2 linked regions of the Vreelandella piezotolerans genome follow. The protein of the gene in region 2 interacts with the protein of the main gene of each other region in a pairwise test. Links are inferred from orthologs where the notes say so. Each region holds a gene or a part of one and is shown on either strand. Other genes may lie near its edges.

What was found. Proteins that work in one complex are often made in the same cells at the same time.
Region 1: the proteins of GYM47_RS03225 (region 2) and tusA interact in binary tests that used the Escherichia coli proteins (3 or more experiments, as listed by UniProt). The link is inferred for Vreelandella piezotolerans from one-to-one orthologs.

What each region holds. Positions count from the first base shown.
Region 1 is NZ_CP048602.1:1,423,558-1,427,553, reverse strand. The notes cover bases 509-3,291. They hold tusA (sulfurtransferase TusA), read right to left. Parts: upstream 2,135-3,291; coding sequence 1,883-2,134; downstream 509-1,882. Other genes in these bases: rlmM (23S rRNA (cytidine(2498)-2'-O)-methyltransferase RlmM), read right to left, coding at 2,468-3,291; GYM47_RS06545 (antibiotic biosynthesis monooxygenase family protein), read left to right, coding at 2,162-2,449; GYM47_RS06555 (hypothetical protein), read left to right, coding at 1,120-1,824; GYM47_RS06560 (DUF3080 family protein), read left to right, coding at 509-1,007. Also shown: GYM47_RS06565 (MATE family efflux transporter), read left to right, coding at 1-11; more of GYM47_RS06560, read left to right, coding at 15-508; more of rlmM, read right to left, coding at 3,292-3,535; rnk (nucleoside diphosphate kinase regulator), read left to right, coding at 3,782-3,996. UniProt on the Escherichia coli protein: Sulfur carrier protein involved in sulfur trafficking in the cell. Part of a sulfur-relay system required for 2-thiolation during synthesis of 2-thiouridine of the modified wobble base 5-methylaminomethyl-2-thiouridine (mnm(5)s(2)U) in tRNA.
Region 2 is NZ_CP048602.1:691,764-695,852, forward strand. Bases 683-3,558 are described here. They hold GYM47_RS03225 (aminotransferase class V-fold PLP-dependent enzyme), read right to left. Parts: upstream 2,768-3,558; coding sequence 1,598-2,767; downstream 683-1,597. Other genes in these bases: ndk (nucleoside-diphosphate kinase), read right to left, coding at 683-1,050; GYM47_RS03220 (HesB/IscA family protein), read right to left, coding at 1,228-1,554; iscR (Fe-S cluster assembly transcriptional regulator IscR), read right to left, coding at 2,799-3,266; cysE (serine O-acetyltransferase), read right to left, coding at 3,344-3,558. Outside these bases: dual-specificity RNA methyltransferase RlmN, read right to left, coding at 1-542; more of ndk, read right to left, coding at 625-682; more of cysE, read right to left, coding at 3,559-4,089. UniProt on the Escherichia coli protein: Master enzyme that delivers sulfur to a number of partners involved in Fe-S cluster assembly, tRNA modification or cofactor biosynthesis. Catalyzes the removal of elemental sulfur from cysteine to produce alanine.

The DNA of each region.
Region 1 (3,996 bases), 730 kb from region 2 along the record:
GACAGGAGTGATGTATGCCCAAACCATTCCGCACACTCTGGTGGCCGGTCGCTACGGTTTTTTTACTTGTTGGGTGTAGTGACGACAGCGCTGAGCACGCCTGGGAGCAATACCACCAGCAGTTGGCAGCGGCGCTCGATACACCACTGCCAACGCGATCAGAGCCGCGTAACATAGGTGCTTTCCCTGAGCGTCAGCAGCGCTTGATCGACGTGCCAGAAACCCGCGACGGCATGCTCAACATCTACGCGCTGCGTGAGTGCCAAATTACGTCCTTGATTGCTGCCCGCAATAATCAGTTGGGCCGTGTCGCCCCTCCCAGCCAGCACTGGCTTTATGAACGCTCTCTATGGCAACGCTTGGACGCTTGCTGGAATAGCGATATCCCCAACACTCTAGGCGATGACGACAAAGCACGCTTGGCGCAGCTAACCGATCTAAAAACCGAGCAGCTACCCGCTGTGAGCTGGAACGCCATCTTCGATTCCGACGAGTGGGAAAAAAGCTTTTCCAGGGCTAGCAGCCCACTACCCCCAGGGGGGGCGGACGACATTAGCGAGCAGCTAGCTGCCCTCACTTATCTTCGTCAAATGGTCAATGAGCAGTTCAGCCATCGATGGGAGCAAGACTCTTCACGACTTGAGAATCACCTTAAGACATTACAGGAACGACCGCTTACGGCAGAGGTTCTGCGCGCGCTCCTCCTCGCGGAACAGCGACTCCGTGAAGCTAATCAACTGCTCACGCAGACCTCTGACGAAGAAGCCTGTCTCACCGTGGACACACCCGTTTGGATCGAGACGATGGCCACTCACTCACAGCAATGGCTCGTTAGCGTCAATCAATTGATCGATGCCCACCCAATCACACCTCCCGATGCTGTTGCCACTTACCAACGCGACTGGCTCTCACTGGATAATCCAGAGGCACCGTGGTCGCAATTTCAATCGACCTGGAAAGAACATACCGCGTTAAAGAGCGCACACACTACTTGTACACCTGATTAAAAATCATGTTTACGCTTAACCTGACGGTCAAGCTGTGCTATTGGTGAAGGTAGCGGCAGGCGGTGATCGCTGCTTGCCAACGTCGTGGCCACGCAGTACAAGGAGGGACACCATGGGCGCACCCCTGTCAACTCGCTCTGCCCAGGTCATCGACCTGGAAACCGTGCGTCAGCGTCATCAGGCGCGAAAGTATTTAGTGCGTTTAGCCCCAGAGCTAGATGGATTAGAGATGGTCTACCAGCTCGCTGCGAGTCCCGACACCTACTACGGCCTGCCGATTCTTGCTTGGGGGCTGAGAGAAGATGGTAGTGTCGTTGGCCTCGTTCCTTGGATGGAGTCACTCGTTGCTTGTCATGAGCTAGATAGTCATGAGAGTGGTGTTTTCGTTGGTTATCGTGACCCAGAGACAGACGAAATCTTCGACACTCCGCCTGACCACAAATACGATGAGCTGATCGCGGCAGCCGGTTACTTCGAGTATGAATCATCTGGCGACGTCACACTGATTCAGCAGCTTCCCGACACGTTAGGCACTCATGCGCTCTGCATGAATCACCCTAGCGCTCCTTGGCACATGAAGTCGGTGTATGGATGGCGCCTTTATAGCAATGGCAGCGTCGAGGCGGTCTTGGCAGATGAGCAAAAGGCCACTATGACACCGATCCTACTGGGGGATGAATGCCTTTACGATGCCCACTCCCAGCATCAAACCGTCTACTTCTTCCAGCGCCACATTGCCAACCGCATTTTGGACGAGGACCCAGCCACACTAGAGGCACTTGCCATGATGGTCGTACCCAGTAGTGACCATCCATAATCCTCTATGCAAGGCGTTTACTCTTTAGTCGGTAAACGCCTTGTCTCTCTCCACAGGGTCATGCCAAGCGGATAAAGTAGACGTATTGATCGCCCTCACTCTCCTTATGTAACAGTTCGTGGCCAAGAAATTGGCAGAACTTTGGCACATCACGAGTGGTGGCAGGATCGGTCGCCACGACTTTCAAGATTTGGCCCGACGCCATATCTCGCACTTTGTTATGCATCAACATAATGGGCTCTGGGCAATAAAGCCCTGTGGTATCTAATGCCGTATCGAACGCGGTGGAATCATCCGTAGTATCAGTCATCGACTCTCTCGGTTAGGAAACGGACCTATGATAAAAATCATCATTGAACGACGCATTATGCCCGGTTTAGAAGACGAATATGAACAGGCCGCACGCGAGGCCATGCGTGTCTCTCTGGGTGTCCGAGGCTTCGTTGGTGGTGAAACCTTGGTAGAGCTTGGCCACACCGACCGCCGTTTGATGATCACCAAATGGCGCGACCTGCGCGCCTGGAAAGAGTGGCACGGGAGCGAAGAGCGCGCCATGGCCATGCAGCGTATTTTACCGTTGCTCACGGAAGATGAAACCATCCGCATCTACGAGCCGGGCTACTAGGACACAGCAGTTGCCATACTAATGCGCTAATCTGACGTGTACCGTCACTTCTTCGCGATCGTGATAGAGGTGGCGGCATCGAATCGTGGCGTGGACCCCAGACGCCGCCAATGTTTCTTCCAGTGCCGCCAGACAGCGTGTCACTTCATCCCAACGCTTTTTCATCGGCAGTTTGAGGTTGAAGATCGCCTCCCTGCACCATTTGCGCGTTAACCAGCGCTCAACCATGGCCAATACGCGTACTGGCTTATCGACAATGTCACACACCAGCCAATCCAATCGCTGGGGCGGCTCCCACGCAAAACCATCCTCACGTAGGTGATCGATTTGCCCAGTGTCCATGAGCTGCTTATTCATGGGGCCATTATCGATGGCATAGACATACATACCACGCTGCACTAACTGCCATGTCCAGCCGCCCGGCGCTGCCCCAAGATCTGCCGCTTGCATGTGCGCGGCCAAACGCTCATCCCACTCGTCTCTGGGTATGAATTCGTGCCAAGCTTCCTCCAACTTCAACGTCGAGCGGCTGGGCGCGCGTGAAGGAAAACGCAACCGACGAATTCCGTTGATGAGGTCGCTGCGATTATCAGGAAAACTCATCCCTAGCTGGACACGGTCACCATCGGTCCAAAATATGTGTAAGCGTCGGCCACCCGCCTTTTTGCGAAGCGCTCCTCGCTTTTTCAGCATGCTTTGCAATGGCTTGGTCAACGCCTTGATCAAACCCGCTAACGCTTTTCCCTCATTCGTATCCGGCGTTTCATGCCAAATGTCTTCAAAACTCCAACGGCTTGCTTTGATTTGCTCCAAGATAGCCGTTAGCCTATCATCACGCGACAATGCTAACGCAGGTAGCGCCGCTAAGCTCTGTCTGGCGAAGATGAGTCGATGGAAGGCGGCCCGACGATGTAAATCGTTAATGGCCTCTCCGTCTTGGCGCGTGACACTTACCCAACCTTCACCTCGCACCGACTCACAGGGCACGTCAAGTTGCTGTGCATGATGCTGCATCTCTGCTAACGCATCGTTTTCAAACCCTGGTCGGCAGTAAACAAGCCATGACGTGGGTACCGTATCGCTCACCTTTCACCTCAAAATCATTTGCAATCCATAAATGCGATATTTATCACTTGCTCGCTCGGCGGCCTGCATCATAGCACTTTGCGCGCCTCGCTCTAAGCGCGTCGTCTTTTCATTAGAAGTGTCGTACACTATCCAAACAGTATCTTGAGTCCTTCCTTCTTGGTGGGGCTTTTTTTATGCCAGACAGTACCATTTGACTAACAACGCACGCCGCGTCGTTCGGCCGCGTTTGCCAAGGAGAGCATCATGGGGCAGCGTCCTCCCCTCTTGATTAATCGTCTCGACGCAGATCGTCTGCAGCGCTTGATCGATAACGCCACCGACAAGGATCAAATGGTGGCTGAGCTTTTACAAGACGAGCTTAGTCGCGGAGAAGTAGTGGATCCTGAAGACATTCCCGACAACGTCGTCAGTATGAACAGCCAGATTCAGTTCACTGACCTAACGCGTAACCAGCAGAT
Region 2 (4,089 bases):
TTGGCGGTATCACGGCGTGGGCCAACGCTGCGTTGGGCGACCCACACTTGGCCGATGATCTCGGCGGCGGTCAAATTACGCTGAAAGCCCTGTTTACCGGTCGAGCAGAAGCTGCAGTCCAGTGAGCAGCCCACCTGGGAAGAGACGCATAGCGTGCGGCGCTTACCGTTTTCGGCAGGAATGAGCACCGTCTCGACGTAGCTGCCATCTTCTACCTCTAACACCCATTTACGCGTGCCGTCGCTAGACGTGCCTTCGTAGACGACGCCTGGACCGCGGATTTCGGCCACCTGGGAGAGCTTGTCGCGCAGGGCCTTCGACAGGTTGGTCATCGCCGTAAAGTCGTCGATGCCCTCCTGATGCATCCATTTCATGACCTGCGTGGCGCGAAATTTCTTTTCGCCGATCGACAAAAAGAACGCTTCCATCTGCTCGCGGGAGAGTCCCAGTAGGTTCTGGCGAGCGGGTGCTGGGTGTTCGGCCGTGGTGTTGTCCGGCGTCGTACGAGTGGCAGGCGTGTGTTGAGCTACGGTGGTGGTCATGGCGGTCAGCGTTCAGGAAGAGGCGGGGGCAAAGCCCCCGCAAAAATGGCCGGCAACGAAGGTTGAAACGGCAGCGCTTGATTTAGCGCGGGCAGATTTCGTCGTTACCGAAGAAGTAGCTAATTTCGCGCTCGGCGCTTTCCGGAGAATCAGAGCCATGGACAGCGTTGGCGTCAATTGTTTCCGCAAAGTCGGCACGGATGGTGCCTGGAGCCGCTTCTTTCGGGTTGGTGGCGCCCATCAACTCACGGTTTTTGGCAATGGCGCCTTCACCTTCCAATACCTGTACCACGACCGGACCGGAGGTCATGAAGCCGACCAGGTCTTTGAAGAAGGGGCGCTCTTTGTGCTCGGCGTAGAAGCCACCAGCCTTCTCTTCGGAGAGGTGCATCATTTTGGCGGCAACGACCTTCAGGCCGGCTTTTTCGAAGCGCGCGATGATGTCGCCAATGGCATTTTTAGCAACGGCATCGGGCTTGATGATGGAAAGAGTACGTTCAGTCGCCATGCAGAAATCTCCTCAAAAGGGATAAAGCAGAAATTGCCGCCTCGGAAAGCCGAGGCGGCGCAGGAAAAAAGGGTCGGCCAATGCCGCCTACTTCACCGGCTGCCGAGTGGCCGCGATTATAGCGCCTCCCGGTGGGGATGAATACCGGTGATATACGCTAGGTCTTTAACGTGCGGCTTAGACCGTGAAGCTTTCACCGCAGCCGCACTGATCTTTGACATTGGGGTTGTTGAAGCGGAAAAAGCGGTTCAAGCCTTCGTTGACGTAGTCCACTTCGCTGCCGTCGAGCATTTCGAGCGCCTCGGGAGCGACATACACGCTGGCACCATGTGCCTCGAACCGAACGTCATCTGCTTGGGCTTCATCGGCAAAATCAAGTACGTAGCTGTAGCCAGAGCAGCCGCTGGGTTTGACCGATACGCGAAGGCCCAAGCCTTGGCCTCGCTCGTCCAGCACTCGGTGAATCTGTTCTGCCGCTGCGGGCGTAATGTTCAGTGTTGCCATGGAGCGTTCTCCTTTGAGAAATCGTTAGCCGTGCGTCAGCCGTCTAGCGCGCGTTGGCACGTAAGCCGCTCACCGCGTGGCGCAGTAGGGTGGCGGCGTGATCGATCTCGGCCTCTTGGGTAAAGCGCCCAATACTGAGTCGTAGCGACGACAGTGCCAGCCGACGGGGCGTACCAATACCCAACAGGACGTAAGAGGGATCGACGCTGGCCGAGTTGCAGGCCGAGCCGGTGGATACCGCTACGTCTCGCAGCGCCATCAACAGGGCCTCGCCATCCACGCCCTCGAAGGCCAGGTTGAGTATGTTAGGGACGACGTGTTCCAGCGGTGAGTTGGAAACGACGCCCTCTAGGTCGGCCAAGCCGCTCAACAAACGCTCGCGTAACGCCGCAATGCGCGTTTGGTCCTCGCCCTGTTGCTGCTGCATGATGGCAAAGGCTTCCCCCATCCCGGCGATCTGATGGGTGGGCAGCGTGCCGGAACGCATGCCGCGCTCATGCCCGCCGCCATGAATCAGGGCTTCGAGGCGAATGTCTGGGTGGCGCTTCACGTACAGTGCACCGACGCCTTTGGGGCCGTAGGCCTTATGGCCAGAAAGCGACAGTAAATCGATATGCTGGCCGACCACGTCGAGCGGAATCCGACCCACCGCCTGCGCAGCATCGCTATGAAACGCCGCGCCGAAGTCATGGGCGACCTCTGCCAGAGCAGCGATATCATGGATGCTGCCCAATTCATTATTCACCGCCATCAGCGATACCAGCGCCGTATCATCTCGCATGGCGGCGCGCAGTTGCTCGGGCGTGACCCGACCGTCATGGCCAGGCGTGAGCCAAGTGACTTCGAAGCCTTCGCTTTCAAGGGCCTTGGCGGTATCTACCACCGCTTTATGCTCGATGCACGAGGTGACGAGGTGCATGCCTCGCTCGCGGTTGGCGCGCATGAAGCCGATGAGTGCGAGGTTGTTGGCTTCGGTGGCACCACTGGTCCAGACGATCTCACGCGGGTCGGCGCCGATCATGTCGGCCACTTGACGCCGCGCCTGTTCAACCACCTGTTCGGCTTGCCAACCTAGCATATGACTACGCGAGGCGGGGTTGGCGAACAGTTGATCGACGGTGAGGTAGCGCTGCATGACCTCGGCCACGCGCTCATCGACCGGCGTCGTGGCGGCATAATCGAGATAAATGGGCAGCGAAGGGGTAGCAGTCATCGTCATGGGTTCCAGCGTGAAATAAAGGCTTTCAAGGTGAGGAGGCGAGGATGCCAGCCTCGACCCGCTGCTGTTGCCGGGTTGCAATACGAATGACATCTGGACGCTGTATCAACTGCGCCAGGGTAATATCGTCGAGGAAACTGCGAATTTGCCCTGACAGCTCGCACCACAAATGGTGGGTCAAGCAGGTATCGCCCTGCTGGCAGTCGGAAAGCCCCTGACAGCGCGTCGCGTCGACGGTTTCATTGACCGCATCGATCACCTGAGACACGCTGATCGCCTCGGGCGCTCTAGCCAAGAGATAGCCGCCCCCCGGTCCGCGTACGCTGCTGACCAGCCCTGCCCGACGCAGTCTGGCAAACAGCTGCTCTAGGTAGGAGAGGGAAATCTCCTGGCGCTGGGAAATATCGCCCAGGCTGGTGGGGCCGCTTGGAGCGTTGATCGCCAAATCCAGCATGGCGGTAACGGCGTAACGGCCTTTCGTGGTCAAGCGCATGGCAGGTACCTCGTCGCTGAACGTTCAGCGCGCTGGCAGCAAATGTTGCGCCATTATGGAAATCCTGAGTGCTTTGGTCAACTATTGCGCGTCGTGCTGCTCTTGGCCGCCTCGTCGCTACGCTCCTGGGGGGTGCGACGCAAGCCAGGGCAGCCAGTATCGTTCTCCTCCAGAATCTCGGCAAAGTCTTCGTCCCGCAGGGCTGGCAACTGGCCGTCACGGTAGTTAGCGTCCAGCTTGCGCAGCGTGGAGCACATGCGCTCGATACGCTCGTCCACGGCGTGCATATGATCGAGCATCGCCTGCATCGAACGTGCCACTGGGTCGGGCATGTCTTGGCTGACGCCGTAAGCATCGAAGCCAAATTTCTGGCAGATGGCTTCGCGGCGGGCGGGATCGATGTCCAGTGCCTCCTCTACGTCCGGATCCGCGCGCTTGACGATTTTGCCAGGAATACCCACGACGGTTGCCCCCGCCGGCACTTCTTTGGTGACCACGGCATTCGAGCCGATCTTGGCACCGGCTCCTACGGTAAACGGCCCCAGTATTTTGGCGCCGGCACCGACGATGACACCGTCTTCCAGAGTGGGGTGACGCTTGCCTTTGTTCCAGCTCGTGCCGCCCAGCGTCACGCCTTGGTAGAGCGTCACGTTATCGCCGACGCGGGCGGTTTCGCCAATCACGACCCCCATGCCGTGGTCGATGAAAAAGCGTCGCCCGATGGACGCGCCCGGATGGATTTCGATGCCGGTCAGCCAGCGGGAAAAGGTCGATAGCGTCCGTGCCAACCATTTGAAGTTCTTTTGCCATAGCCAATGGCTGC